3 regions of the Hydrogenophaga sp. L99 genome follow, and region 1 is predicted to be linked to each of the others. Evidence: predicted binding sites of a transcription regulator. Region 1 holds the regulator's gene; each other region holds the start of a gene.
The links. Region 1 encodes sigma-54, which starts transcription at its own class of promoters, with help from an activator protein. Its sites were predicted from a motif close to TGGCANGNAANCTGCTTT; they were not measured.
Positions count from the first base shown of each region.

Region 2: the regulator sigma-54 is predicted to act here: its motif matches at 5,343-5,360, upstream of AC4QBL_RS04280 (CmpA/NrtA family ABC transporter substrate-binding protein).
Region 3: the regulator sigma-54 is predicted to act here: its motif matches at 2,290-2,307, upstream of AC4QBL_RS11495 (transglutaminase family protein).

Region 1 is NZ_CM178972.1:4,110,064-4,119,792, forward strand. Features, by position in the region: gene AC4QBL_RS19635 (flavin monoamine oxidase family protein) at 1-385, opposite strand, end outside; gene AC4QBL_RS19640 (LysE/ArgO family amino acid transporter) at 390-1,031, opposite strand; gene AC4QBL_RS19645 (HTH-type transcriptional regulator ArgP) at 1,162-2,061, shown strand; gene argS (arginine--tRNA ligase) at 2,104-3,789, shown strand; gene AC4QBL_RS19655 (SPOR domain-containing protein) at 3,804-4,499, shown strand; gene AC4QBL_RS19660 (thiol:disulfide interchange protein DsbA/DsbL) at 4,581-5,234, shown strand; gene lptA (lipopolysaccharide transport periplasmic protein LptA) at 5,392-6,048, shown strand; gene lptB (LPS export ABC transporter ATP-binding protein) at 6,066-6,836, shown strand; gene rpoN (RNA polymerase factor sigma-54) at 7,054-8,730, shown strand; gene AC4QBL_RS19680 (THUMP domain-containing class I SAM-dependent RNA methyltransferase) at 8,862-9,729, shown strand, end outside.
Region 2 is NZ_CM178972.1:880,954-890,682, forward strand. Features, by position in the region: gene nirB (nitrite reductase large subunit NirB) at 1-1,915, opposite strand, end outside; gene AC4QBL_RS04270 (ABC transporter ATP-binding protein) at 1,926-2,729, opposite strand; gene ntrB (nitrate ABC transporter permease) at 2,879-3,787, opposite strand; gene AC4QBL_RS04280 (CmpA/NrtA family ABC transporter substrate-binding protein) at 3,909-5,111, opposite strand; gene AC4QBL_RS04285 (nitrate- and nitrite sensing domain-containing protein) at 5,559-6,854, opposite strand; gene tsaD (tRNA (adenosine(37)-N6)-threonylcarbamoyltransferase complex transferase subunit TsaD) at 6,963-8,066, shown strand; gene AC4QBL_RS04295 (branched-chain amino acid ABC transporter substrate-binding protein) at 8,285-9,598, shown strand; gene AC4QBL_RS04300 (pyridoxal phosphate-dependent aminotransferase) at 9,642-9,729, shown strand, end outside.
Region 3 is NZ_CM178972.1:2,397,555-2,407,283, reverse strand. Features, by position in the region: gene AC4QBL_RS11495 (transglutaminase family protein) at 1-2,214, opposite strand, end outside; gene AC4QBL_RS11490 (DNA internalization-related competence protein ComEC/Rec2) at 2,562-5,006, shown strand; gene AC4QBL_RS11485 (circularly permuted type 2 ATP-grasp protein) at 5,117-6,556, shown strand; gene AC4QBL_RS11480 (alpha-E domain-containing protein) at 6,627-7,589, shown strand; gene AC4QBL_RS11475 (transglutaminase family protein) at 7,671-8,507, shown strand; gene mltB (lytic murein transglycosylase B) at 8,535-9,644, opposite strand; gene AC4QBL_RS11465 (transglutaminase TgpA family protein) at 9,641-9,729, opposite strand, start outside.

The DNA of each region.
Region 1 (9,729 bases):
CGGCGGCGGTCGTGAGCGGGTTGGGGAATGGCTGGGTGGGCAGGCCGAGCAAATGCACGTAGTGGTAGAAGGCCGTGCCCGAGGCCGGAAAGCGCATGCCGCCCAGCTCAGCGATGACACCTTGCCCACCTTCAAACGGCTGCGAGCGCAGCCGCCCGCCCATGCGCGAGGCCTCATACACGACGGGCTTCAGGCCGAGTTTCATCAGCTCGTAGGCCGCCACCAGGCCGGCAATGCCTGCGCCCACAATGGCCACTTCGGTGCCGTGCGCGATGGCGGGCAGGGTGGCCAGGCCCTGAGGGTGCTTCAGCCAGTCGTCAAAGGCAAACGGGAAGTCCGGGCCGAAAACGGTGACCGGGGCGGTGCTGGGGCGGGTGGTGGTCATGGGATCACACCAATGAAGATAGGAGCCAAGCGGCGGTGCCCCACATCATGAGGGCCACGGCGCCGTCCAGCACGCGCCAGATGTGCAGCGAATTGAGCCGGCGACCCAGCCAGAACGCCGCCGTGCCCAGCACCACAAACCACACCAGCGAACCCGTGGCCGCGCCCAGGCCAAACGAGGTGCTGCCTTGCCCGTAGGCCAGCGAGGCGGTGCCGATCAGCACGGCGGTGTCGAGCCAGGCGTGCGGGTTGAGCCAGGAAAAAGCGAGCGCTGACAGGATGGCCTGGCGCTGGGTTACCGGCGCTGCGGCCAGTTGGGGTTTGCCGGTGTCGTCGTTCATCAGCGCCAGCGCCTGCGGCTTCAGAAAACGCTGAAACGCCTGCCAGCCGTACACGCCGAGAAACAGCACACCCGCGCCAATGAGCGCGCCCAGCAGCTTGTCGCTCAGGCCGCCCAGCTGCGCCAGGCCGAACACGCCCAGACCAATCAGCACCACGTCGGCCAGGGCACACACCGCCACCGTGAGCCACAGGTGCTGGCGCTGCAGGCCCATGCGCAGCACATGCGCGTTTTGCGGGCCAATCGCCATGATCAGCGAGATGCTGAGCACCATGCCGGCGGTGAAGGTGGGGAAGGTCAGGACCATGGAAATCTCCGGGAGCGGGGCTGTTGGGGGTCGAGTCGGGCTCGAATGACCGGCAGTGTGTTCCAGATTCCACTTAATTTAAATCTAGGTAAATTAAACTCTTATCACTCAATAAATATTTAACCAAAATATGCTGGATGCCCGCCAACTCGAAGCCCTGGCCGCCGTGGTGGAACACCGTGGCTTTGGCCCGGCCGCGCAGGCCTTGTCGCTCACGCTGGCGGCGGTGTCGCTGCGCATCAAGGCGCTGGAAGACGCCCTGGGCCAGCGCCTGCTGGTGCGCGGCAAGCAGGTGCGCGCCACCCCAGCCGGGCAGGCGCTGCTGGCCCATGTGAAGCAGGTGCGCCTGATGGAGGCCGACCTGCTGGGTGGCCTGCAGGGCAGCGAGGCGCGTGGCGGCGTGCGCTGGCAGAGCCTGAGCGTGGCGATCAACGCCGATTCGGTGGCCAGCTGGTTTTTGCCCGGCGTGGCTCCGGTGCTGCAGCGCCACCGCTTGTTGCTGGAAATCTTGATTGACGACCAGGACCACACGCACGATGCGCTGAAAAGCGGCGACGTGATTGGCTGCGTGACCACGCTGGCCGAGCCCATGCGCGGCTGCGTGGCCGAGCCGCTGGGCGTCATGCGCTACCGCTGCGTGGCTGCACCCGCCGTGGCCCAGCGCTGCCGCACGCCCGCTGGCGCGGTGTCGCCGCATAAGCTGCTGTCGCACCCGGCCATCATCTTCAACCGCAAAGACGCGCTGCAAGACGCTTTTTTGGCACAGCACTTTGGCTTGAAACAGCCCAATTACCCGCGCCACTTTGCCCCGGCGGTGGAGGCGTTTGAAACCGCCATTGAACTCGGCCTGGGCTGGGGCATGGTGCCCGAACAGCACCTGGCCAGCCGCCCCAGCCTGCAAGAGGTGCTGCCCGGCGCCACGGTGGACGTGGCGCTGTACTGGCAGCACTGGGCCCGCGAGGCCCCGTCGGCGCAGCGCCTGACGCAAGCGGTGAAGGCCGCCGCCGCCCAGCACCTGCGAGTGGATTGACCGTTCTGTGGCTGTCGCACGGCCGCGCCCTAAAATCGCCGCATGCTCAAGATCAAACAAGAACTGCTCACCGGCCTGGCCATCGAGCTGGAAAAACTGTCCCCCGGCGCGGGTGCCCGCGCCGCGTTCGAGTCGCCCAAGGTGGCCGCGCATGGCGACTTTGCCTGCACCGCCGCCATGCAACTGGCCAAGCCGCTCAAGCTGAACCCGCGCCAGCTGGGCGAAACCCTGCGCGCAGCGCTGCTGGTGTTGCCCGCCTACGAACGCTGGGTGGCCGACATCGACATCGCCGGCCCCGGCTTCCTGAACATCCGCCTGAAGCCTGAGGCCAAGCAGCAGATCGTGCATGAGGTGCTGCAGGCCGGCGAGCGCTTTGGCATGGCCCCACCCAACGGCCAGCGCCTGATGGTGGAGTTTGTGTCCGCCAATCCCACTGGCCCGCTGCACGTGGGCCACGGCCGCCAGGCTGCGCTGGGCGACGCCATTTGCAGCCTGTTTGAAACCCAGGGCTGGGACGTCTACCGCGAGTTTTATTACAACGACGCCGGCGTGCAGATTGGCACCCTGGCCAACAGCACCCAGCTGCGGGCCAAAGGCTTCAAGCCGGGCGACCCCGAGTGGCCCGAAGCCGCCTACAACGGCGACTACATCCAGGACATTGCCAACGATTACCTGGCCAAGAAGACGGTGCATTCCGACGACCGCGCATTCACCGCCAGCGGCGACGTGGACGCGCTCGACGACATCCGGCTGTTTGCTGTGGCCTACCTGCGCCACGAGCAGGACCTGGACCTGCAGGCCTTTGCGGTGAAGTTCGACAACTACTACCTGGAGTCCAGCCTGTACACCAGCGGCAAGGTGGACGCAGCCGTGCAAAAACTGCGCGACGCCGGCAAGACCTACGAGCACGACGGCGCGCTGTGGCTCAAGTCCACCGACTACGGCGACGACAAAGACCGTGTCATGCGCAAAGGCGACGGCAGCTACACCTACTTCGTGCCCGACGTGGCCTACCACATCAGCAAGTGGGAGCGCGGTTTCACCAAGGTGATCAACATCCAGGGCACCGACCACCACGGCACCATCGCCCGCGTGCGCGCCGGCCTGCAGGCGGCCAACGTGGGCATTCCCCAGGGCTACCCCGACTACGTGCTGCACACCATGGTGCGCGTGGTCAAAGGCGGTGAAGAGGTGAAGATCAGCAAGCGCGCCGGCAGCTACGTGACGCTGCGCGACCTGATCGAATGGACCAGCAAAGACGCCGTGCGCTTCTTCCTGCTCAGCCGCAAGCCCGACACCGAATACACGTTTGACGTGGACCTGGCGGTGCAGAAGAACAACGACAACCCGGTGTATTACGTGCAATACGCCCATGCGCGCATTTGTTCGGTGCTGGCGGCCTGGCAAGACAAGGACGGCGGCGACCCCGCCACGCTGAAAGACGTGAACCTGGCCGCCCTGCATAGCCCCCCCGCGCAGGCGCTCATGTTGCAGCTGGCCAAATACCCGGCCATGCTGGCGTCGGCCGCGCAGGACTTTGCGCCGCACGACGTCACGTTTTACCTGCGTGAGCTGGCCGCCTGCTACCACAGCTACTACGACGCCGAACGCATTTTGGTGGACGACGAAGCGGTGAAGCTGGCCCGCCTGGCGCTGGTGAAAGCCACCGCACAGGTGTTGCACAATGGGCTGGCGGTGCTGGGCGTGAGCGCCCCGCAAAAAATGTGAGCCTGGAATCCTTTATGAAACAACTCTCTTTGCCGGCCCGGCAGCAGCGCGGCGGCACCCTGGTGGGCTTTGTGGTGGGCCTGCTGGTGGGCCTGGGCGCGGCCCTGTCGGTGGCCATTTATGTGACCCGCGTGCCCGTCCCCTTTGTGGACCGTGGCGTGTCGCGCAAGCCCGCGCAGGACGTGGAAGAAGCCGAGCGCAACAGGGGCTGGAACCCGAACGCCGCGCTGGGCAGCAAGGATGCGTCGGCGGTGCCGCCGGTGCCCGCCAGCCCGGAGGGTGGCGCCATCGTGGTGCCGCCGGCCGATGGGCAGGCGCTGCCTGCGCCGGTGGCTCAGCCGGCCGCTCAAGCTCCGGTTCCGGCGAAGCCGGCACCCGCCGGCGATCCGCTGGGTGATCTGGTGCAGTCCCGCCTGGGGCAGCCCACGCCTGCACCGGCCACGACGGCTGCAGCCGCCGCACCCGGTGCCGATCCCTTTGCCTATTTTGTGCAGGCGGGCGCCTTCCGCACGTCCGACGACGCCGAGGCCCAGCGCGCCAAGCTGGCCATGCTCGGCATTGATGCCCAGGTGACCGAACGCGAGCAGTCTGGGCGCACCGTGTTCCGTGTTCGGGTCGGTCCGTTCAACCAGAAATCCCTGGCTGACGTGACGCGCGAGCAACTCGAAGTCAACGGCGTGGAAGCCGCTCTGGTGCGCGTTCAGCGTTGAAATCCGCCCAAGTGCGGTGCGGGCGCGGGAACTTTTCCCCAGTCCGCAGCCCCCAAATGACCCAACCAGGAGTTTGAATCCATGCAACGTCGCGAATTTTCCCGTTCCCTGCTGGCGGCCGGCGCCACCACCGCCCTGGGTGCCACGGCAGCCCTGACCCTTGTCCCCGCGCACGCCCAGCTCACGAGTCTGAAAGAAGGCGCTGATTTTGTCCGCCTGGGGCGCCCGGCCCCGGTCGACAGCCCGGCAGACAAGATTGAGGTGGTCGAGTTTTTTGCCTACACCTGCATCCATTGCTACAACTTTGAGCCCTTGCTCAACGACTGGATGAAGAAGACCCCCGCCCATGTGGTGGTGCGCCGCACGCCGGTGGCTTTCAACGACGCCTTTGTGCCCCTGCAGCGCCTGTACTACGCGCTGGAGGCCATGGGCCAGGTTGATGCGCTGCATGAAAAAGTGTTCCGCGCCATCCATGTGGACAAGCAGCGCCTGAACACGGCGGAAGCCATCACCGCCTGGGTGACCGCGCAAGGGGTGGATCGCGAGAAATTCACCGGTTTCTTCAATTCGTTTGCAGTGGCGGGCAAGGCGAAGCGCGCCACCCAGTTGCAGGACGCCTACCAGGTGGAAGGCACCCCATCACTGGGTGTGGGGGGCCGCTATTACGTCACGGGCCAAGGTCCGCGAACGCTGGTGGTGGCCAACGCGCTGATCGCCGACTTGCGAAAAGCCTGAGCCTGGCCGGACACTTGCCGCACACAAAGCCCGCTGCCCGCGGGCTTTGTGCGTTTTCGGGTGGGCGACGGGTCTGCCCCGCCGTGCGATGCCGTGCAGGCTCGGGCCGGCAAAGTCTCTCGTCCGCCAGCCGCAAACGCCGGCTCGCGCCGCTACAATGAATGCAAGTTTCGTGCCCTACATTGCCATGCCCACCTTCCACCTGTTTCGCTCCTCTCGACCGCTGGCCGCTGCGCTGGTGATCGGTCTGTTGTGTGTGGGTGCCGCCCATGCCGAACGGGCCGACCGCAACAAGCCCATGAACGCCGAGGCCGACGCGCTGCGTTACGACGACGCCAACCAGACCAGCGTGTTCACCGGCAATGTGGTGATCACCAAAGGCACCATCATCATCCGGGGGGGGCGTGTGGAGGTGCGTCAGGATGCCCAGGGCAACCAGTTTGGAACCGTGACCGGCAGCCCGGCTTTTTTCCGCCAGAAACGCGACGTGGCCAACGAGTTCATCGAGGGCGAGGCCCTGCGCATTGAATACGACAGCAAGTCCGAGACGGTGCGCTTTGTCGGCAGCGCCGTGCTGCGGCGTTACAAAGGTGCGCAGGTCAACGACGAAACATCCGGCAGCGTGATCACCTACAACAGCAGCAACGACATGTTTTCGGTGGACGGTGGGGTCGCCAACCGCACGCCAGGCAATCCGTCGGGGCGCGTGAGGGCCATGCTCACGCCCGTGCCCAAGGAAGACGCGCCGACGGCCCCCGCAGCCTCGCCCGTGCCGCTGCGTCCCAGCGGGCAGGTTGGCGAGGGCACGCGGTGACGGCGCCCGCCACGGCAATGGCGGCCCAACCCGACTCCCTCCTCTCCACCAGCCGCCTGGAAGTGCGCGGGCTGAAGAAGGCTTACGGCAGCCGCCTCGTGGTCAAGGACGTGTCGCTGGCCGTCGACAAGGGGGAGGTGGTGGGTTTGCTCGGCCCCAACGGAGCCGGCAAAACCACCTCGTTTTACATGATCGTGGGCCTGCTGCGCTCCGACGCGGGCCAGATTCTGCTGGATGGCCAGTCCATCGAGCGCCAGCCCATTCACCGGCGCGCCCGCCTGGGCCTGGGCTACCTGCCGCAAGAAGCGTCCATCTTTCGCAAGCTCTCGGTGGCCGACAACGTGCGCGCCGTGCTGGAACTGCAGCTGGACGACGCGGGAAAACCGCTCAAGCCCGCCGCCATTGAAGAGCGGCTGGATGCCTTGCTCAAAGACCTGCACGTGGACCACCTGCGCGATTCGCCCGCGCCCGCGCTCTCGGGCGGCGAGCGGCGCCGTGTAGAGATTGCCCGCGCCCTGGCGACCAACCCGCGTTTCATCTTGCTCGACGAGCCCTTTGCCGGCATCGACCCGATCGCCGTGATCGAGATCCAGCGCATCATCGGGTTCCTGAAATCGCGCGGCATCGGGGTGCTGATCACCGACCACAACGTGCGCGAAACCCTGGGCATTTGCGACCGTGCCTACATCATCAACGAGGGGCACGTGCTCACCAGCGGCACGCCCGCCGAGATCGTTGAAAACGCCGATGTGCGCCGGGTGTACCTCGGCGAACATTTCCGGATGTGATGAAACAAGCCCCCACGCTCCTCCGCTGCGCGGGTCGCTGCCCCCCAAGGGGGCTGGGCCTGCCTTGGGGCGGCCCGGCGGCTGACCCGGCCACTTCGCCCACGCCACGGTGGGCGAGTGAGGCGCCGCTATTCAGGGCACCCGCGGATCCGGCTTTGCCGGTCCCAGGGTGCGCCCCCCTGGGGGGGACGCGCGCAGCGCGGCGGGGGGGCGGCCTGTGAAACAAGGCCTGTCCCTCCGCGTCTCGCAGCACCTGGCGCTCACGCCGCAGTTGCAGCAGTCCATCCGTTTGCTGCAACTGTCCACCTTGGAAATGGCGCAGGAAGTCGAGCAGATGCTGGACGAAAACCCGTTTCTGGAGCGCACCGACGAGATCGCCGACCGCGAAGCGTTTGGCCTGGAGCAGACCGACGCACCGGTGAGCGCGGGTGAGCAGATCACCGACGCCACACAGGCTGGGGCCGAGGCGGTGGCGTCCGCGCCCGAATACGACGGCCTGGTGTCTGAGCGCGTGTCCTCCAGCGACAGCACCACCGACAGCGCGCAAAGCGATGAGCTGGAAGGCCGCCTGGACGGTGCCACCCCGGTGGAAGAAAGCTGGGAAGGCGACGGCACCGTGGAAATGGCGCCCGACGACAGCGAGTGGGGTGGTGACGCACCGCCCCGCAACAGCGGCTCGGGCGACGACGACGAAACCGCCACTGCGGCCGACCTGGCGCGCGTGCCCGTCAGCCTGCAAGACCACCTGCACGACCAGGCGCGCTGCCTGCGCCTGAGCGACGAAGACCGCGCCGCGCTCTATTTCCTGATCGAGTCGCTCAACGACGACGGTTACCTGGAAGACACGCTGGCCGACCTGGCCACCGCCTGGCTCAGCCTGTCCAACCCCGGTGTGCTGACGGCCGACCCGGAAACCGGGGAAGACCCGGAACAGCTGGAGGCCCGCGAAGCCCTCGAACAGCGCCTCACCATGGCCCTGCATTTGCTGCAGCACATGGAGCCGGCTGGCGTGGGCGCCCGCGACCTGGGCGAATGCCTGCGCCTGCAGATCGAGGAAATGCGCAACAGCCCTGAGGCCCGCGCTGCCCTGGCCATTTGCAAGCAGCCGCTGGAGCTCATGGCCAAGCGCGACGTGAAGCGCTTGTGTGCGTTGTGTGGCATTGACGACGAAACCGCCCGCGCCGCGCTGGGCCTTATCGCGCGGCTGGAGCCCAAGCCCGGCCGCCGTTTTGTCGACGTGGAGCGCAACGTGGTGGTGCCCGATGTGCTCGTGACCCGCGCTGGGCGGGGCTTCAAAGTGCAGCTCAACGCCGAGGTGATGCCGCGCCTGCGCGTGCACGACGTGTACGCCAACGCCATGCGCGGCAACCGCGGTGGGCGCGACGGTGGCGCCAGCGGCGAAGCCGGCCACGCCGCCATGCAGCAGCGCCTGCAAGAAGCGCGCTGGTTCATCAAAAACATCCAGCAGCGCTTTGACACCATCTTGCGTGTGAGCAGCGCCATTGTGGAGCGCCAGCGCAACTTCTTTATGCACGGCGAACTCGCCATGCGCCCGCTGGTGCTGCGCGAAATTGCCGACGAGCTGGGCCTGCACGAATCCACCATCAGCCGCGTGACCACCGCCAAATACATGGCCACGCCGTTTGGCACTTACGAACTCAAGTATTTCTTTGGCTCGTCGCTGGGCACCGAAACCGGTGGCAACGCGTCGAGCACTGCGGTGCGTGCGCTGCTCAAGCAGTTCATTGCGGCCGAAGAACCGGCCAAACCGCTGTCTGACAACCAGCTCTCCGACCTGCTCAAAGAGCAGGGCATCGAATGCGCGCGGCGCACCGTGGCCAAGTACCGCGAGGCGCTGCGCATTGCGCCCGCGAACCTGCGAAAGAGCTTGTAACCCCCCGCGCCGCTTCGCGTCACCGCCACCCCAGCGGCCCGTCCTGAGCTTGTCGAAGGGCGGTTCCGTGGGGCATGCTGGAAGGGGTCAACGCACCAGATGCTCTGTAGCCATTGCCGAAGTAACTTGTTATGAACCAACTCAAACTTTTTCTCCCTTGCGCCGCTGGCGTAGAGGATTACCTGGCCGCAGAGGTGCAGCGCATCACCGGCGAGCCGCTGGCCTTCAAGGCGCGTGGCGGTGTGGGCGTGCAGGCCTCGTGGCGCGACGCCATGCGGCTGAACCTGCACAGCCGACTCTCTCAACGGGTATTGGTGCAGCTCTGGCACGGCGGTTACCGTAGCGAGCAAGACCTGTACAACGCGGCCGGCGAGATTGCCTGGGAAATCTGGTTCAGCCCGGCGCAGACCATCAAGGTCGAGATCACCGCGCAGCACAGTCCGCTGACCTCGCTCAATTTCGCCGCCTTGAAGATCAAAGACGCGATCTGCGACCGCTTTCGCGCCAAGCGCGGCGAACGCCCCAGCGTGGACACCACCTGGCCCGACGTGCGCATCTACGCCCACCTCACCACCGAAGAGCTCACGCTTTACATCGACACCTCGGGCGAGCCGCTGTTCAAGCGCGGCTGGCGCGAAGACAAGGGCGACGCCCCGCTGAAAGAAACCCTGGCCGCCGCCATGATCGCCGCCACTGGCTGGAACGGCGGCGAGGCCGAGTCGCTGGACGCCATCACCCCGCTGTACGACCCTTGCTGTGGCAGCGGCACCGTGGTGATTGAGGCCGCTCAAATCGCGCTCAACATCGCGCCGGGCCTGCTGCGCCGTTTTGCGTTCGAGAAGATGGTGCCCTTTCAGCCCCACGTGTGGACCGCCATCCAGGACGAAGCCGAGCGCGACATCCGCCCCTGGCCCGAAGGCCACCCGCCCATCGTGTTTGGCAGCGACGTGTCGTTCCGCATGGTCGACTTTGCCCAGCGCAACGCCGAGCGCGCGGGCG
Region 2 (9,729 bases), 950 kb from region 1:
CTTTCCACACCGCCTGCAAGTCTTCTTTTTTCACGCCCAGCAAGTCAATACGCTGGCCACCCGTCACCTTCACCGTCGGGATGTTGTACTTGTCCACCGCGTCGGCGATGCGGCGCAGCTCGTCGGCCGTGGTCTCGCCGCCCCACATGCGCGGGATCACGCTGTAGGTGCCGTCTTTCTGGATGTTGGCGTGCGAGCGCTCGTTGATGTAGCGGCTCTGCGGGTCGTCTTTGGCTTCCTTGGGCCAGGTGCTGATCAGGTAGTAGTTGACGGCCGGGCGGCAGCTGGCGCAGCCGTTGGGCGTCTTCCAGCCCAGGTGCGAAAACACCTGTGCCGTGGTCAGCAGCTTGCTGCCGTTGGCCAGTGGCGTGCGAATGGCTTCGCGCACCGCTTCGTGGCCGTGTTCGGTGCAACCGCACATGGCCTTGAGCTTGGGCGTGGCCGAATAGTCACCGCCGGCGGTGAACATCAAAATTTGTTCGACCAGGCCGGTGCACGAGCCGCACGACGCGCTGGCCTTGGTGTTTTTGCGCACATCTTCCAGCGTGAACAGCCCTTTGTCTTTGATGGCCTTGCAGATCGCGCCCTTGGTCACGCCGTTGCAGCCGCACACCTCGTCCGTGTCGGCCATGGCAGCGGCCTTGCTGTGGCCCTGGTGCCCGGTGTCGCCGATGTTCGACTCGCCAAACATCAGCTTGTCGCGGATGTCGCTGACCTTGCGGCCTTCGCGCAGCAGCTTGAAGTACCAGCTGCCGTCCACCGTGTCGCCGTACAGGCAGGCGCCCACCAGCTTGTCGTCCTGAATCACCAGCTTTTTGTAAACCCCGCTGGCCGGGTCGCTCATCACGATTTCTTCGGTGTTGTCGCCGCCCATGAAGTTGCCAGCGGAAAACAGGTCAATGCCTGTGACCTTGAGCTTGGTGGACGTGAGCGAACCGGTGTAGCGGCCAATGCCGAACTCGGCCAGGTGTGTGGCCAGCACCTTGCCCTGCTCAAACAGCGGTGCCACCAGGCCGTAGGCAATGCCGCGGTGCGCCGCGCATTCGCCCACCGCGTAAATGCGCGGATCGGTCACGGTTTGCAGCGTGTCGCTGACCACAATGCCCTTGTTCACATGCAGCCGCATGCTTTCGGCCAGCGCCGTGTTGGGGCGAATGCCCACCGCCATCACCACCAGGTCGGCGGCCACTTCGGTGCCGTCCTTGAACTTCACGGATTTGACGCGACCGTTCTCGCCGCCCACCAGTTCTTGCGTTTGCGCACCCATCAAAAACCGCATGCCGCGCTCTTCCAGCGAACCCTGCAATAGCTTGCCCGACACATCGTCCAGCTGGCGTTCCATGAGCCACGGGCCCACATGCACCACGCTCACGCTCATGCCGCGCTTCATCAGGCCGTTGGCCGCCTCCAGGCCCAGCAGGCCGCCGCCAATCACCACCGCGTGCTTGTAGGTGGTGGCCGCGTCGATCATGGCCTGGGTGTCGGCAATGTCGCGGTATGCCAGCACGCCGCCCAAGTCTTTGCCCGGTATGGGCAGCATGAACGGGTTGGAGCCGGTGGCCATGATCAGGCGGTCGTAGCCGGCACTCACCGCCTCACCGGCCGGGCCCACACCGTGCACCACGCGCTTGACGCGGTCCACCTCGGTCACCTTGCAACCCGCGTGCAGGGTCACGCTGTTGTCGGTGTACCAGGACCAGTCGTTGAGCACGATCTCGTCCAGGGTCTGCTCACCGGCCAGTACGGGACTGAGCAGGATGCGGTTGTAGTTGGGGTGCGGCTCGGCGCCAAACACCGTGATGTCGTAGAGGTCGGGCGCGATCTTCAGCAGCTCTTCCAGAGTGCGCACGCCGGCCATGCCGTTGCCCACCATCACCAGCTTCAGTTTCGCTTTGGGGTTCACTCGCATGTCCATGGGGTTCTCCTCAAGCCACTTTTTCCACATGCGCCTGGCGCGTGTAGAGGAAGTCAATGACCGCTTTTCTGTGCTGCAGATACTGCGGGTCGTCGGCCAGGGCCACACGGCTGCGCGGACGCGGCAGGTCCACGCTCAACACCTCGCCAATGGTGGCGGCGGGGCCGTTGGTCATCATCACGATCTTGTCGCTGAGCAGCACCGCTTCGTCCACGTCGTGGGTCACCATCACCACCGTGCTGTGCGTGCGTGCCACGATGTCCAGCAACTCGTCTTGCAGCTTGGCGCGGGTGAGGGCGTCGAGCGCGCCAAAGGGTTCGTCCATGAGCAGCACCTTGGGTTCCATGGAAAGGGCGCGGGCAATGCCCACGCGTTGCTTCATGCCGCCCGAGATTTCGCCAGGGCGTTTCTGGGCGGCGGGCATCAGGCCCACCAGGGCCAGCGCGGCCTCGGTGCGCGTCTTCAGCTGGGCTTTGTTTTCGGTGGCGGCAAACACGCGCTCCACGGCCAGGTACACGTTTTCGAAACACGTGAGCCAGGGCAGCAGCGAATGGTTCTGGAACACCACCGCGCGCTCGGGGCCGGGGCCGGCGATCTCGCGGTCGGCGCACAGCAGCACGCCCTGGGTGGGGGTGGTCAGCCCGGCAATCAGGTTGAGCAAGGTGGACTTGCCGCAGCCCGAGTGCCCAATGAGCGCCACGAACTCACCCTTGGCCACCGACAGGTTGATGTCGCGCAGGGCGGGGAAGCTGCCCTTCTTGGTCTTGAAGGTCTGTTCGACGTGCTGGATGTCGATGTAGCGGTTCTCTTGCATGTGAATCTCCAAACCGTTCGCCCTGAGCCTGTCGAAGGGCAGCGAACGCAAGCGATGTGTGAGGGCTTCGACAAGCTCAGCCCGAACGGGATTGCGTGGTCCGATCGTCCTGAGCCTGTCGAAGGGCAAGCCCAGCCCGAACGGACCCCTCAGCTCTTCACTTCTTCAAACGTGAACAGGGTGGCGATCTTGATGAGCGCGAATTCGAGCAGCAGGCCCACGATGCCGATGACGAAAATCGCGATGATGATGCTGGACACATTGAGGTTGTTCCACTCGTCCCAGACCCAGAAGCCAATGCCCACGCCGCCGGTCAGCATTTCGGCCGCCACGATCACCAGCCAGGCCGTGCCCACCGCCAGGCGCACGCCGGTCAGCAGGTAGGGCAGCACGGCGGGGAACAGGATCTTGGTGAAGATCTTCCACTCGCTCAGGTTGAGCACGCGCGCCACGTTCATGTAGTCCTGCGGGACGCGCTGCACGCCCACCGCGGTGTTGATGATCATGGGCCAGATGGAGCAGATGAAGATGGTCCAGATGGCGGCCGGGTCGGCACCCTTGAACACCAGCAGGCCAATGGGCAGCCAGGCCAGCGGCGACACCGGGCGCAGCAGACTGATGAGCGGGTTGAACATGCGGCTCAGGAACTCGAAGCGGCCGATGGCAAAGCCGGCGGGTATGCCGACCGCTGCCGCCAGACCGAAGCCGATGGCCACGCGCTGCAGCGAGGCCAACACGTTCCAGCCCACGCCCTGATCGTTCGGACCGTTGCTGTAGAACGGGTCGGAAAACACCTGCACCGCCTGGGTCCAGGTTTCCAAAGGCTTCGGAATACCGCTGTTGCCCGTGCTGGCGATCAGTTGCCACAGCAACACCAGGCAGGCCAGTCCCATCACCGGTGGCAGCACCGCCATCCAAAGGCCCCGAAAGTCGCGTGCGGTTTTGCGGGGGGTGGGTGCGGGGGTGCTGGTCATGGCTTTGACGGAGGCAGAAGCGTTGGAGTCGGCGGCCGGTGCAAGCGGCGCCTCCAGCGGAGAGTGAAAAACAGCGGCAACCATGGTGGATGTCCTTTCAGTGCAACGAGCGAAATGCTTTCAACCCAGATCGCCGCGGAACCGGCTTTGCCGGGCCGCCAGCGATGCCCCCCTGAGGGGGCGTGCGAAGTGCAGAGGGTGTGGGTCAGGCCTTGATGGCGAACCCATCGGCGTACTTCGCGGGGTCTTTGCCGTCCCACACCACACCGTCCATCAGCTTGCTGCTGCGCATCGGGTCCTTGGGCACGCTGATGCCCATGGCGCTGGCGACCGACTTGTACAGATCGATCTGGTTGATCTGCTTGGCGATGCCGAGGTAGTCGGGGTGGCTCTTGATTAGGCCCCAGCGCTTGTGCTGCGTGAGGAACCACATGCCGTCGGACAGGTAGGGGAAGTTGACCTTGCCGTCGTTGAAGAACTTCATGTGGTTCGGGTCGTCCCAGGTCTTGCCCATGCCGTTCTGGTAACGGCCCAGGATGCGCTGGTTGATCGCGTCCACACCGGTGTTGATGTACGACTTCTGAGCCACGGTCTCAGCCATCTTCATCTTGTTCTGCAGGCCGGCGTCGATCCAGCGGCTGGCTTCGAGCACGGCCATCATCACGGCGCGCGTGGTGTTGGGGTACTTCTTGGTGAACTCGGCCGTGGTGCCCAGCACCTTCTCGGGGTGGTCGCGCCAGATGTCCTGTGTGGTGTTGGCGGTCACGCCCACGCCGTCCATGATGGCGCGGTGGTTCCAGGGCTCACCGACGCAGAAGCCGTCCATGTTGCCGATGCGCATGTTGGCCACCATCTGCGGCGGCGGCACCGTGATCAGGCGCGCGCCCGAGAGTGGGTTGATGCCGGCGGCGGCCAGCCAGTAGTGCATCCACATGGCGTGCGTGCCGGTGGGGAAGGTGCCGGCGAAGGTGTAGTCGCGCTTGTTGGCGGCCATGTATTTGGCCAGCGACGCGCCGTCTACCGCGCCCTTGTCGGCCAGTGCTTTCGAGAGCGTGATGGCCTGGCCGTTGTTGTTCAGGCTCATGAGCACGGCCATGTCTTTCTTGGGGCCGGCGGTGCCCATGTGCACGCCGTAGACCAGGCCGTACAGCACGTGGGCAAAGTCAAGCTCGCCATTGACCAGTTTGTCGCGCACACCGGCCCAGCTGGCTTCCTTGCTCGGCACGATCTTCACGCCGTACTTCTTGTCAAAGCCCAGCACCGAAGCCATCACCACGCTGGCGCAATCGGTCAGCGGGATGAAGCCGATCTTGACTTCAGCCTTCTCGGGTGCATCGGATCCTGCAGCCCAGACGCCGCTGTGGCCCAGGGTGGAGAAGAAGGTGGCCGTGGCAGCCCCCTTTTTCATGAAGTCGCGGCGCGAGGCAGCGTCGGTCTTGCGGGTTGCGCTGTCTGCGGCTGGTGTGGTGGTGTGTGCGCTCATGTCCAACTCCTTGCTGATGAAAAAACGGTGACCCAAACAAAACGGCGCCCATCGCCTGACCCGCGGTGAGCGAGTCGGTGATGGACGCCGTTGTCCAGTGTCTGGGGAGACTTCGGGGTTCACGCCGCCGTTGGCGCAAACTCCTTCGCTTGGTTTAAAGCAGGGACCATGCCAGGCCAAGGGTTAACGCGGGGGTTCCGTTTCAAAGCCTTGATTTCATTGAAAAAAGACAACCAGCAGGTCGCGCGATGTTTCGCGCAGCAGCATGTTGACAGCGGCTTTTTGCACATTGAGGGAGCCTCTTTTTGGTGCATGGTGCGCGGCAGGCACGGTCTTTGTGCACTGCAGCAATACCTCTGCACGCAGGCGGTTTCAGCGGCGCCGCTCCGGCAACACCTCGGCCATGGCCAGCACCGCTTCGGCTACTTCAATCAGCCGCCGGTTCTGGTTCATGGCCATCTGGCGCATGGTTTTGTGCGCCTCCTCTTCGCTCAGCTGGCGGTGCGCCATCAGCAGACCCTTGGCGCGCTCCACCAGCTTGCGTTCGTTCAGGCTGGCGCGCACGGTGTCGAGCTCGTCGCCCATGCTTTGCAGGCGCCGGGCCTGCTCTTGCACCAGCTCCAGAATCGATCGTTCCAGGTGCAGCCCATAGCCTTGCGGCGGCGCGAGGCCGGCGGCCCCCGCGTTGTTGCTCAGGCCCACGGTGCTCCCCGCTGGTTGCGTGTCTTTGAAGAACGACAGCGCGTCCGATTCGCGGGGCGCTGAGGCGCTCAGGGCCGTGAAGTTTTCCAGGTCGCGGTGGGCTGCGCCAATCTTGTCTTTGCACACATGCAACAGCTCTTGGGCCAGCTGGTCTTCCACCAGCTTCATGCGGTCCATGCGCTGGCTGCAGCAGTCAAACCAGGCCTGGCTCTGTTTTGCGTCCAGCGCTGCGCCATGTGTTGCTGTGCACAACACGCGTCGCATGCGCTCCAGCTCCGCCAGCGTGGCGCTGGGCTGGTTTTGTGTCCACAACGCACCCAGCGCGGTGCTGGAAAAATCGGTGAACACCTGCAGGCAGCGCTCTTGCGAGTCGATCAGGTGCAGCAATCGCTGCTGCTCGCTGGTTTCAGCCCGCCCGCTGGCATACAGCGCCGAGCCGGCTGCGCGCTCTTGCCCGGCAAATTCCTTGCCCTGCATGAAGTTGAAGCGGGCCACCAGCAGGCGGGAAATCTCCGGGTCCGTTGCGCTGTCGGCCGCTTCAAACACCACCGCCAGCAGCCCGGCAATCAGCCGCACATAGGCTTCGGTGGCTTGGCGGGCCGCCCAGGCCTGGCTTTCAATCTGTGCCCGCAGGCCGGGCAGGGCGTCCAGCCCGTGCAGCACATAGGCGATGCGGCTGAACAGCCGCGCGCCATTGCCCACCGAGGCTGATTCGGTGTCCAGGCTGTCAAAGCAGGCGCGCAGGTCGCTTTCAAGGCCCTGGCATTCGCCGATCTGCACCTGGCGCTCGGGCGCAAACCGGGCGCCGTTCGAGCCCAGGTACAGGTTGGACAGCCCGCGCTCGCGCTGCAGCCCGTGCACCAGCCGCCCGGTCACGTTCACCAGCGCGCTGGTGAGCGCCAGCGCCTGCAGCTCAGCGATTTCGCAGCGTTTGGCTGCGACGAGAAAATTCAAACCAGATTTCATGAAGTGCAAGGGATGTTGGGGACGCTGTATGCAACAAACATGCCGCCTTGGGTGGGGCGGTGAGGGCGGGTACCCACCTGCGACGGTGCCGCCCCGTACACTCCGGGCATGCTGATTTTGGGAATCGAATCGTCTTGTGACGAAACCGGCGTGGCCCTGGTGGACGCCAGCGGCACCGGCACGCCCCGGCTGCTGGGCCATGCCCTGCACAGCCAGATTGACATGCACCAGGCCTATGGCGGCGTGGTGCCCGAACTGGCCAGCCGCGACCACATACGGCGCGTGCTGCCTTTGACCGACGCCGTGTTGACCCAGGCCGGGCTGCCGCTGGCGGCGGTGGACGCGGTGGGCTACACCCGCGGGCCGGGCCTGGCGGGCGCTTTGCTGGTGGGTTCGGGCGTGGCCTGCGCGCTGGGCTTTGCCCTGGGCAAGCCGGTGCTGGGCGTGCACCACTTGGAAGGGCATTTGTTGTCGCCGTTTCTCAGCGCCGACCCGCCTGAGTTTCCGTTTGTGGCGCTGCTGGTGTCGGGCGGCCACACCCAGCTGATGCGGGTGGACGGCGTGGGGCGCTACGAACTGTTGGGCGAAACCATCGACGATGCCGCCGGCGAGGCGTTCGACAAGTCGGCCAAGCTGCTCGGCCTGGGTTACCCCGGCGGGCCTGCGCTGTCCAAGCTGGCCGAGCAGGGCGATGCGCTGGCCTACAAGCTGCCGCGCCCGCTGCTGCACAGCGGCGACCTCGACTTTTCGTTTGCCGGTCTGAAAACGGCGGTGTTGACCCAGGTGAAGCGGCTGGCCCACGCCAGCATGGACGGCCCGGCTACCACGCACCTGGCCGACCCGCTGAGCCTGCAGCAAAAGGCCGACGTGGCCGCCTGCGTGCAGGCCGCCATTGTGGAGGTGCTGGTCAAAAAGTCGCTGGCCGCGGTCAAGCTGACCGGCCTGCGCCGCCTGGTCGTGGCGGGCGGTGTGGGCGCCAACGCGCTGCTGCGTGAGCAGCTCAATGCCGCTTGCGCCAAGAGCGGTCTGCGCGTGCACTACCCCGAGCTGCATCTGTGCACCGACAACGGCGCCATGATCGCCCTGGCCGCTGGCCTGCGGGCCCAGGCCGGTCTGGCCTTCACCGGTGACGAGCCGTTTGCCGCCAGCGGCTACCGCTTTGACGTGCGGCCCCGGTGGCCGTTGGCCGAGCTGGCACAAGCCAGCGCCTGATCGGCCTGGCACCCGATTTGCAAGGCTTCGGGCGGCTCATTTCGGCCATGAGCGGCTGACCATCGGCCTGCAAAAATCGGTGGCTGGGCAAAGTTAATTATGAATTACACTGCGCCACCCCGACCCAGCGCGTCACGGGTCTCGCTCCCATTGGGGCGGCTGGACCCCGCCTGGGAACTGTGCCGGCCACCCGCCAGCCCACCTTCACCGGAACCCGTATGAAACCCGTTTTGTCATCTTCTTCGCGCCGGCGCTGCACCACCTGGGCGCTGGCCATGGCGGCCTGTCTGAGCCTGCCGGTGGCCGCGCAGCCAGCCGTTCAAACCGCTGGCGCATCCCCGATTCGCATCGGCATGATCGAAGGCCTTTCGGGTCCATTTGCCAACACCGGCGAGGCCGTGTTCCGCAACCTGGTGTGGGCCACCGAGCGTGTGAATGCGCGCGGCGGTGTCAAGCTGCCCGGCGGCAACCGCCCCTTGCAGATCGAGCGCTTTGACAGCAAAGGCCAGACCGAAGAGGCCCTGTCGGCCCTGCGTTCCGCCATCGACCGCAACATCACCATCGTGACCCAGGGCAACAGCTCGGCAGCCGCGTCGGGCCTGATTGATGCCTTGAACAAGCACAACGAACGCGATCCGTCGCGCCAGGTGGTGTTTCTCAACTACTCGGCGGTTGACCCGGTGCTGACCAACGAAAAGTGCAGCTACTGGCATTTCCGGTTTGACGCCCATGCCGACATGCGCATGACCGCGCTCATGAGCGTGCTGCGTGAAGACGCCGCGCTGAAAAACATCTACCTGATCGGTCAGGACTACAGCTTTGGCCAGGCGGTGCTGCGCGAAGCGCGCAACCAGCTGGCGGCCAAGCGGCCCGACGTGAAAATTGTGGGCGACGAACTGCACCCCATGGCGCGGGTGAAAGACTTTTTGCCCTATGCCAACAAAATCAAGGCCAGCGGCGCCCAGGCCGTGCTCACCGGCAACTGGGGCAACGACCTGACGCTGCTGGTGAAAGCCGCTCGCGAAGTGGGTTTTGAAGGCACGTTTTACACCTTCTATGGCAACGCGCTGGGTGCGCCTGCGGCCATTGGCGATGCGGGTATCGGCAAGGTGGTGGCCGTGGCCGACTGGTTCCCCAACGTGGCCACGCGCGAGTCGGAAGCCTTCTACCAAGCCTTCCGCCAGCGTTTTCCCAAGCCCGAAGAGGACTATGTGCACATGCGCATGCAGCTCATGATCGAGTCGCTGGCGCAGGCCATTGGGCGCGCGGGCGCCGATGGCAGCCCGATCAACGCCGCCAACATCGCCGCCCAGCTCGAAAAAGCCGACGTCACCTTTGCCGGCCAGCGCGCCCGCATGCGCGCCGCCGACCACCAGTTTCAGCAGCCGCTGACGGTGGCGGTCATGGACCGCCAGGGCGCGCCCGGTGTGAGGTTCGATGTCGAAGGCTCGGGCTATGGTTTTCGTGTCATCCGCAGCATCAGCCCCCAGCAGGCCGAGCAGCCACACAGCTGTAACATGGTTCGACCATGACCCTCCCGCCGTCCGGAAGGGTCTCGAACAAAGGAAATGACTGATGCGTCAAGTGGTTGAGAACCTGGAAGAGTCGCGCATCCGCGAAGTGGCCAACGAAGGTCTGGGCCGCCCGGACGTGCTCAAGTTCT
Region 3 (9,729 bases), 1.7 Mb from region 1:
GATGTTGACCTCGATCACGCCCGGGTCGGGCGTGACCTGCAGCGTTTTCAGGCGCGGGTCGCGCGGTGGCGGGTAGCCTTCCAGCACGATGGCCATGCCCAGCTTTTCGGCGGTGGCTTCCACGGCGGCGAGCAGGTCCAGGTAGTCTTCCAGCCGCTGCATGGGCGGCATGAACACATAGATGTGCTGGTTTTTGCCGCCGCCTACTTTTTCGGCCTTGGGGCCATTCGCGCGGTGCGGGTCGCGCGTTTCCACACACAAGGCGGTGCGGGTGAGCCAGGCGGCCGATTCGTTGCGCTGCGGAAACTTGGCCGAGAGCGGTTGCGCCGGTGCCGCGCCGGGGCCGGGCTGGCCGGGGCGCAGGCCGTCCGCGGCGGGGCCGGTGGCGTTGTAGTCCATGCCCTGCATGGCCACGGTGCCCCCTTCGGCAAAACCACCGCCCACCTGGTGGGGCGACACCTGGTGCTTCACGGTGGCGCCTTTGGGCAGCGGGTCGCGGGCGGTGTGCGGGTCTTGCTCGATGTGGTACGGGTAGTCGCCCGCCGACACCCAGGGCAGCGAGTCCAGCGGCAGGCGGTAGCCCATGGGGGAGTCGCCGGGCACCAGGTACATGCGCTCGTCGCGGAAGAACCACGGCCCGGTGGACCAGCGGGTGCCCGACACGCGGTGGTAGCCGCTCTTGCCGGTGTTGGACAGCGGGCCGTCGCCATCGGCCTGCAGCGGCAGCACAAAGCCCACCGTCGCGTCCAGCCCCTGGGTGAACACGCGGCGCAGGCGGGCGCGCTCCAGCTCGTCGTCCAGCTTGGCGTCAAACGGGTCCACGTTGACCGGCAGGCGGCGTTCGCGCCACAGGTAATACCAAGTGTCTTCATAACCCGGCGTGATGTATTGGGTGGACAAGCCGAGCTTGCGCGCCAGCGCCTGGGTGAAGCGGCGGGCGTCTTCGGCGTCAAAGCGGGCCTGGTCGCGTTCGTCGGCCAGCAGCGCCGGGTTGTTCCAGCAGGGTTCGCCGTCGGCCCGCCAGAACAGCGAAAGGGCCCAGCGTGGCAGCTGCTCGCCGGGGTACCACTTGCCCTGGCCCATGTGCACAAAGCCGCCCGCGCCGTAGCGCTCGCGCAGCCGGCCCAGCAGCTCGGTGGCGTAGCCGCGCTTGGTGGGGCCCAGGGCGTCGGTGTTCCATTCGGCGGCGTCGCGGTCGGCGGTGGCCACATAGGTGGGTTCGCCGCCCATGGTCAGGCGCACGTCGTGTTTTTCCAGGTCGGCGTCCACCGCTTCACCCAGTGCCAGCACGCCGGCCCATTGTTCTTCGGAGTAAGGCTTGGTCACGCGGGGTGACTCGTACACCCGCGTCACGCCCATGTGGTGGCTGAACTCCACCTCGCACTTGTCCATGGCGCCTTCCACCGGCGCCGCGCTGGACGGCTGCGGCGTGCAGGCCAGCGGAATGTGGCCTTCACCGGCCAGCAGGCCCGAGGTGGGGTCCAGGCCGATCCAGCCGGCGCCGGGTAAAAACACCTCGCACCAGGCGTGCAGGTCGGTGAAATCTTGTTCGGGGCCGTTGGGGCCGTCGACCGACTTCACGTCCGACTTGAGCTGAATGAGGTAGCCCGACACAAAGCGCGCCGCTAGGCCCATGTGGCGCAAGATTTGCACCATCAGCCAGCCGGTGTCGCGGCAGGAACCGCTGCCCAGCGTGAGCGTTTCTTCTGGCGTCTGCACGCCCGGCTCCATGCGGATGGTGTACGAAATATCGCGCTGCAGCATCTGGTTCACGTCCACCAGAAAGTCGATGGTGCGGCGCTCGGTGCGGTCCACCTTGGCCAGGTAGGCCTTCAGCAGGGGTGTGACCGGCGCCGTGGCCAGGTACGGCGCGAGCTCTTGCAGCTGGGCGGCGTCGTAGGCAAACGGAAACTTCTCGGCCTTGGGCTCCAGAAAGAAGTCAAACGGGTTGTGCACCGCCATTTCCACCACCAGGTCGATGGTGACCTTGAACTCGGTGGTCGGCTCGGGAAACACCAGGCGGGCCTGGTAGTTGGCGAACGGGTCTTGCTGCCAGTTGATGAAGTGGCCGGCCGGCTCGATGCGTTGGGAATAAGACAACACCTTGGTGCGGCTGTGTGGCGCAGGGCGCAGTCGCACCACCTGCGGACCGAGTTTGACCAGGCGGTCGTACCGATAATGGGTAATGTGGCTCAGGGCAACATGAATGGCCATGCTGGTGTCTTTCAACAGGGGATAAAAACAATGAATTCGCTGGCGCGCGCGTTGCCGTCGCGGCCCGTACCCATGCTAGCAAGTCTTGCGCCAGACGGCCATGGCTGCCGGCCTAGGAGCCTGCGCGGCAGAAGCGCATCGGCTGCAACGGATGGAGAAAAGTCCCACTTCGCCCCTGTTTTTCCGGCTGTGGCGACGGCCACAGTCCTCAAAAGCAGGGCCAAATTGGGCTCTTTTCCCACCCGTTTCGCTACGATGCCTTCTGCCGCGCAGGCTCCTAGCCCTGCGACCGCTCGCCGGCGGCTGCGCCGTGCGTTCTGTCTAAACAGACATTGCGTCGCTTGACCATGGCGCACCCTGGCCTGATTTTTTTGCTGGCCTGGGTGCTCGGGGTGGCATTGCAGTTGCAGCAAGCGGCCCTGTGGCCTTTGGGGGTGTATGCGGGTCTGCTGCTGGCGGGTGGGGTGCTGCTGTTGGGGTTTGCGCGGTTCGCGCGGCTCGGCCCGCCTGGCTTGTTGCTGGGCACGGTGTTGGCGGGTGTGCTGGCGGGCGCAGGGCTCACGGGCACGCGTGCGGCCCATTACGCTGCGCAGGCCATGCCCCACCACCTGCAGGGTCTGGACCTGGTGGTCACCGGGCGCGTGGCTTCGCTGCCGCGCCGCACCGAGCTGGGCGAGCGCTTCGACCTGGTGGTGGAAACCGCCACCCGCGCCGGACATCCGGTGGCTGTGCCCGGGCGCCTGCAGCTGAGCTGGTATGGCAGCGCAGCGGCGGTATTTGAAGAAGCCAGCGCCGGCGTCCGAAATACCCCTGGCCTGCGCGCCGGCGACCGCTGGCGCTTCACCGTGCGCCTGCGCAGCCCACACGGCAACGCCAACCCGCACGGCTTTGACCGCGAGCGCAACCTGTGGGAGCAAGGCATTGGCGCCACTGGCTATGTGCGCAACGGCCCGCGAGACCCCGCCCCTGAGCACCTGGGCCGCACCGCCTGGCACCCGCTGGACACGGCGCGCCAGTGGGTCGGCGCCCGCATTGAGGCGCAGGTGGACGAGCCCCGCAGCGCCGGCGTGTTGGCGGCGCTGGTGGTGGGTGACCAAAGTGCCATCGAGCGCGCCGACTGGGACCTGTTTCGCACCACCGGCGTGGCCCATTTGATGAGCATCTCCGGCTTGCACGTCACCATGTTTGCCTGGCTGGCCACCGCACTCATTGGGGCGCTGTGGCGGCGCCTGGCCCGGGTGCGGCCACAGGCTTTGCTGGCGGTGCCCACGCCGCTGGCAGCCAGTGTGGGCGGGGTGGTGCTGGCTACCGCCTACGCGCTGTTTTCGGGCTGGGGCGTGCCGTCGCAGCGCACCGTGATCATGCTGGCCGTGGTGGTGGGGCTGCGCTTGTCGGTGCGGCGCTGGCCATGGCCGGTGGTGTGGCTGCTGGCCATGGTGGCGGTGCTGTTGCTGGACCCCTGGGCCTTGCTGCAGCCGGGCTTCTGGCTGAGCTTTGTGGCGGTGGGCATTTTGTTTGCCACCGACCCGGGGCAGCGCCTGGCCCGCCTGGCCCAGGCCGAGCTGGAACCGCGCGCCCGGCGTTCCCTGCGTGCCGCCGCCGGGCTGCTGCGCGAGCAGTCGGTGGTCACGGTGGCGCTCGCGCCGTTGTCGCTGCTGTTGTTTGGCCAGTTTTCGGTGGTGGGCTTGCTGGCCAACCTGCTGGCTATTCCGTGGGTCACGCTGGTCGTCACGCCGCTGGCCATGCTGGGTGTGGCCGTGCCGGTGCTGTGGGAGGCCGCCGCGCTGGCGGTGCAGGCGCAAGCCGCGGTGTTGCAGTGGCTGGCCCAGTGGCCCTGGGCTGCCATTCACCGGGCCATACCGCCGGCGCCGCTGGCGCTGGCCGGGGTGCTGGGCGGTGTGTTGCTGGTGCTGCGCCTGCCCTGGGCGGTGCGCGGTGCCGGGCTGCTGCTGGTGTGGCCTGTGCTGCTGTGGGCGCCACCGCGCCCCGCGGTGGGGCAGTTTGAGCTGCTCGCGGTGGACGTGGGGCAGGGCAGCGCCGTGTTGGTGCGCACCGCCCGCCACACCCTGCTGTACGACGCGGGGCCGCGCTACAGCCCTGAGAGCGACGCTGGGCAGCGCGTGATTGTGCCGCTGCTGCGCGCCTTGGGCGAGGCGCCCCACACCGTCGTGGTGAGCCACCGCGACAGCGACCACGCCGGCGGCATGGCGGCGGTGCGCAGCGCCTGGCCTCAGGCGCGGTGGCTGTCGTCTTTTGACGCCGAGCCCGCGCAGCGCTGCGTGGCCGGCCAGCGCTGGCGCTGGGACGGGGTGGACTTTGAGGTGCTGCACCCGCAGCCCGCCCACTACGGGCCCGAGGGCCAGGGCCTGCTCAGCAGCAACGCGATGTCGTGCGTGCTGCGCGTGGCCAGCGCCCAGCACAGCGCCTGGCTGGGCGGTGACATCGACGCCGAGCAGGAAACCCGCCTGGCCCTGGCCCAGCCCGACGCCCGCGCCACCGTGTTGCTGGCGCCGCACCACGGCAGCCTCACGTCCAGCAGCCCGGTGCTGCTCAACACCCTGCGCCCACGCTGGGTGCTGGTGCAGTCGGGCTACCGCAACCGCTTCAACCACCCGGCGCCGGCCGTGCTGGAACGCTACCGCCAGCGCGGCATGCGCTGGGTGACGTCGGCCGACTGCGGCGCCGCCACCTGGCGCAGCGCCGAGCCCGACGCGGTGCAATGCCAGCGAGACGAGGCGCGGCGCTATTGGCACCACCCGGCGCCCGCGTTCACAACGCTGCAAAACGACTGATCTCACTTCGCCGTCAGCGCGCGGGTCGCTTCTTTTTGCACCGATTTGGGGCTGAACTTGCGGTGCCTGGCCCAGTCCTTGCTATGCTGTAACAAGGAGAGAAAACGCCCATGAGCCGACCGATGTTTGATGAAATGAACGCCTCGCCCACCGAGGTGCGAGCCCATTACGAAAACTACGCCCGCTGGCTGGCGCAGCAGCCCGAGGAGGTCATGGCGTCGCGCCGTGAAGAGGCTGAAATGATCTTCCGGCGCGTCGGCATCACCTTTGCGGTGTATGGCGCCAAAGACGAGGACGGCTCGGGCACCGAGCGCCTGATTCCGTTTGACCTGATTCCCCGCATCATCCCGGCCAAGGAATGGAGCAGCATGGAAGAAGGCTTGGTGCAGCGCGTGACCGCGCTCAACCGCTTCGTTCACGACGTGTACCACGACCAGGAAATCATCAAGGCGGGCATTGTGCCGGCCGACCAGATTTTCCAGAACGCCCAGTTTCGCCCCGAAATGATGGGCGTGGACGTACCCGGTGGCGTGTACTCGCACATTGCGGGTGTCGACATTGTGCGGGCCCCCAACGCGGCCGGTGAGGGCGAGTACTACGTGCTCGAAGACAACCTGCGTGTGCCCAGCGGCGTGAGCTACATGCTGGAAGACCGCAAGATGATGATGCGGCTGTTCCCCGAGTTGTTCGGCCAGAACCGCGTGGCGCCCGTGGCGCACTACCCCGACCTGCTGCTGGAAACCCTGCGCGCCGTGAGCCCCGCCACCACGGCCGAGCCCACGGTGGTGGTGCTCACGCCCGGCATGTACAACAGCGCTTACTTTGAACACGCCTTTTTGGCGCAGCAAATGGGCATCGAGCTGGTTGAAGGCCAAGACCTGTTTGTGAAAGACAACTTTGTCTACATGCGCACCACCCGCGGCCCCAAGCGGGTGGACGTGATTTACCGCCGCGTGGACGACGATTTTCTGGACCCGCTGGTGTTTCGCCCCACGTCCACGCTGGGTTGCGCGGGCTTGCTGGGCGTGTACCGCAGCGGCAACGTGGCCATTTGCAATGCCGTGGGCACCGGGGTGGCCGACGACAAGTCGATTTACCCCTACGTGCCCAAGATGATCGAGTTTTACCTGGGCCAGAAACCCATTTTGAACAACGTGCCCACCTTCATGGGGCGCAACCCGGAAGACCTGAAGTACATGCTGGCTCACATGGAAGAGCTGGTGGTGAAAGAGGTGCATGGCGCGGGCGGCTACGGCATGCTGGTGGGCCCGGCGTCCACCAAGGCCGAAGTGGAAGAGTTTCGTGCGCTGGTGAAAGCCAAACCCGACGGCTACATTGCCCAGCCCACGCTGAGCCTGTCCACCTGTCCCACCTATGTGGACAGCGGCGTGGCGCCGCGCCATATTGACCTGCGCCCGTTTGTGCTCAGCGGCAAAGAAGTGCAGATGGTGCCCGGCGGCCTGACCCGTGTGGCGCTGAAAGACGGCTCGCTGGTCGTCAACTCGTCACAAGGCGGCGGTACAAAAGACACCTGGGTGCTGGAGGACTGATCCCCCCGCGACGCTGGAATGAATCACTTGTTGCGCTGCTTGTTTGGCGCTGTTTGCCGGAGTTATTGAAATGCTGTCACGCACTGCCGACCATTTGTTCTGGATGTCCCGCTACACCGAGCGCGCGGAAAACACCGCGCGCATGCTCGACATCAACTACCAGACCTCGCTGTTGCCGCAGTCGGCCGCGGTGGCTCAGGTGGGCTGGGAAGGCCTGCTGGTGATCAGCGAGCTGATGCCGAGCTACACCGCCAAATACGGCAAGGACATCACGCCGCGCAACGTCATGGACTTCATGGTGCGCGACGAGTCCAACCCGTCGAGCATCTGTTCGTGCCTGCGCGCCGCGCGTGAAAACTCCCGTGCCGTGCGGGGCGCGCTGACCACGGAGCTGTGGGAAACGCAAAATTCCACCTGGCTCAAGCTGGCGGGGTACCTCAAGTCCAAAGACTTCGAGCGCGACCCCGGCGCCTTTTTTGAATGGGTCAAACACCGCTCGCACCTCTCGCGCGGCGTGGCCATTGGCACCATGCTGCAAGACGAAGCGTTTCACTTCTACCGCATGGGCACTTTTCTGGAGCGGGCCGACAACACCGCGCGCCTGCTGGACGTGAAGTTTCACGCCGTGCAGAGCGACTTTTTTGGTGCCGCCAGCGAGCTGGACCAAGAGTACGACTTCTACCACTGGAGCGCCATTTTGCGCAGCGTGAGCGGCTTTGAGGTCTACCGCAAGGTGTACCGCGACGTGATCACGCCCGAGCGCGTGGCCGAGCTGCTTATCTTGCGCGCCGACATGCCGCGCAGCCTGGCCGCCAGCCTGAACGAAGTGGTCAACAACCTGAGCGTGGTGGCCAACGACCATTCCAGTGAAACGCTGCGCCGCGCCGGCAAGCTGAAGGCCGACCTGCAATACGCCCGCATCGACGAGATTTTGTCCACCGGCCTGCACGCTTTCCTGACGCAGTTTCTCGACCGGGTGAACGAACTGGGCGGGCGCATCAGCCAGGACTTCCTGGTGCCCACCACCCATTGATCGGCTGAGCGGCTTCACAGCGGAGCTGCCCATGCGGGGCGGGCACAATGCGCGCTGGCCTCAGCACGCCCCGATCCCCGCATGAAATTCCACATCAGCCACACCACCCGCTACACCTACAGCCAGCCGCTGCTGTATTCGGTGCAAACCCTGCACCTGTGGCCCGCCAGCGGCCCATGCCAAACGGTCGAGCAGTGGGACATTCGCACCCCGGGCACCCTGCACGCCCAGCCCGACGGCCAGGGCAACCGGGTGCACAGCTTCAGCCTGGTGGCGCGCGCCGAAGAAGCCCTGCGGCGCATCACCGTGGTGGCCAAAGGCCAGGTGAGCACCCACGGCACGGCCGAATTTGCCGACACCGGCCGCCTGCACCCCGCCTTTTTCTTACGCTCCACCCCACTGGCCGAGCCGCACCCGCGCATGGCCATGTGGGCCTTGCAAACGGTGCCAGCCCTGGTGGCGGCGCGGGCGCGTGGCGAGCAGCCCACCATGGCCGACCTGGTGGCCCTGGCCAGCGCCGTGGCCGACAAAGTGCAGTACCGCCCGGGAAGCACCGGCGTGGAAACCACCGCGCTCGAAGCGTTTGACTGGGAGCTGGGCGTGTGCCAGGACCAGGCCCATGTGATGGTGGCCGTGTGCCGCAGCATTGGCCTGCCGGCGCGTTATGTGAGCGGCTACTTTTACGCCGCCGGCGAGCCCGAACTGGCCAGCCATGCCTGGGTGGACGTGTGCACCCACCCCCAGTCCAACCACTGGCTCAGCCTGGACGTGACCCACCGCTGCCCCACCGACGAACGCCACATCCGCCTGGCCGCCGCCACCGATTACACCGCCTGCCTGCCCATCAAGGGGCTGCGCCGTGGGGGCGGGGAAGAGGTGATGAAAGTAGACATCCAGATTGAACCGCTGGCAGGCTGACGCCGCCGCGATGCGGCGCCCGACACTTCAGCGCGGCTCCAGCAGTGCCTGGATAGTTTCGCCCAGCTCAATCACCGCCAGCGCGTAGTAGCTGCTCCAGTTGTAGCGGGTCACCACGTAGAAATTTTCGGTGCCCGCCACATAGCTGCGCGGGGCGGGGCCGTTTTCCAGTTCCACCAGGGCGAGCTGGCCGGGGTGTTGCAGCGCGGCGCCTTCCAGCACAGCGCCTTTGGCGGTGAAGCTGGCCACGCTGAAGGTGGGCAGGATGTCGGGGGCGAGCAGGGCGTCTTTGTCGAGCTTTTCTGCGTCAAAAGCCACCGGGTAGTGTGTGGGCTGGCCGGTTTGCCAGCCAAACACCTTGAAGTAGTTGGCCACCGAGCCAATGACGTCGGTGGTGCTGTTGAACAGGTCCACCTGGCCATCGCCGTCGAAGTCGATCGCGTATTTGGCCCAGCTGCTGGGCATGAACTGCGGCCAGCCCATGGCCCCGGCGTAGCTGCCGCGCAGGGCTTGGGGGTCCATGCCGGTGCGCTGGGTCAGGCTCAGGTATTGCTCCAGCTCGCTTTTGAAAAACTCGGTGCGCACCGCAGCGCGGGGGTGGCTGGTGGGAAAGTCAAAGGCCAGCGTGGTGAGGGCGTCAATGACGCGGAAGTTGCCGGTGTGCTGGCCGTACAGGGTTTCCACGCCGATCACGCCCACGATGAGGCTGGCGGGCACGCCGAACTCGGCCTCGGCGCGGGCCAGGGTGCTGCGGTTGTCTTCCCAGAAACGCTGACCCGCGCGCAGGCGCACGGGTTCGATGAAACGGGCGCGGTAGGCGGCCCAGTTTTTCGGCGTGCCCCGGGGCGCTGGCGCCATGAGCCGCGCCACGGTGGGGATGCGCTGGGCTTGCGCCACCTGCTGGCGCACCCAGGCGGGGTCGAGGTTGCGGCGGTTGGCCAGGTCGTCTGCAAAGGCCATGGCTTCTGGGTGCTGGCCGTAGGTGAACGCTGGCTGTTTGGCCGCTGCGGCCGGGCGCACCTTGGCCGGGCTGGTGGGCTGGGCGCTGGCGGCGGTGAAGCCGGTGGCGAGGCACAGGGCCAGCACGGCGCGGGTGCTGCAGAGCAACGGGAAAAAACGACGACCCTTGAAAATCACTGGTTACCCTCCTTGGGCCATGCAAGTTGCTTGTATTCGCGTTGCAGTGTAGCCAGCGAAACAGGGCTTTCGCGGCTGTAGCGCT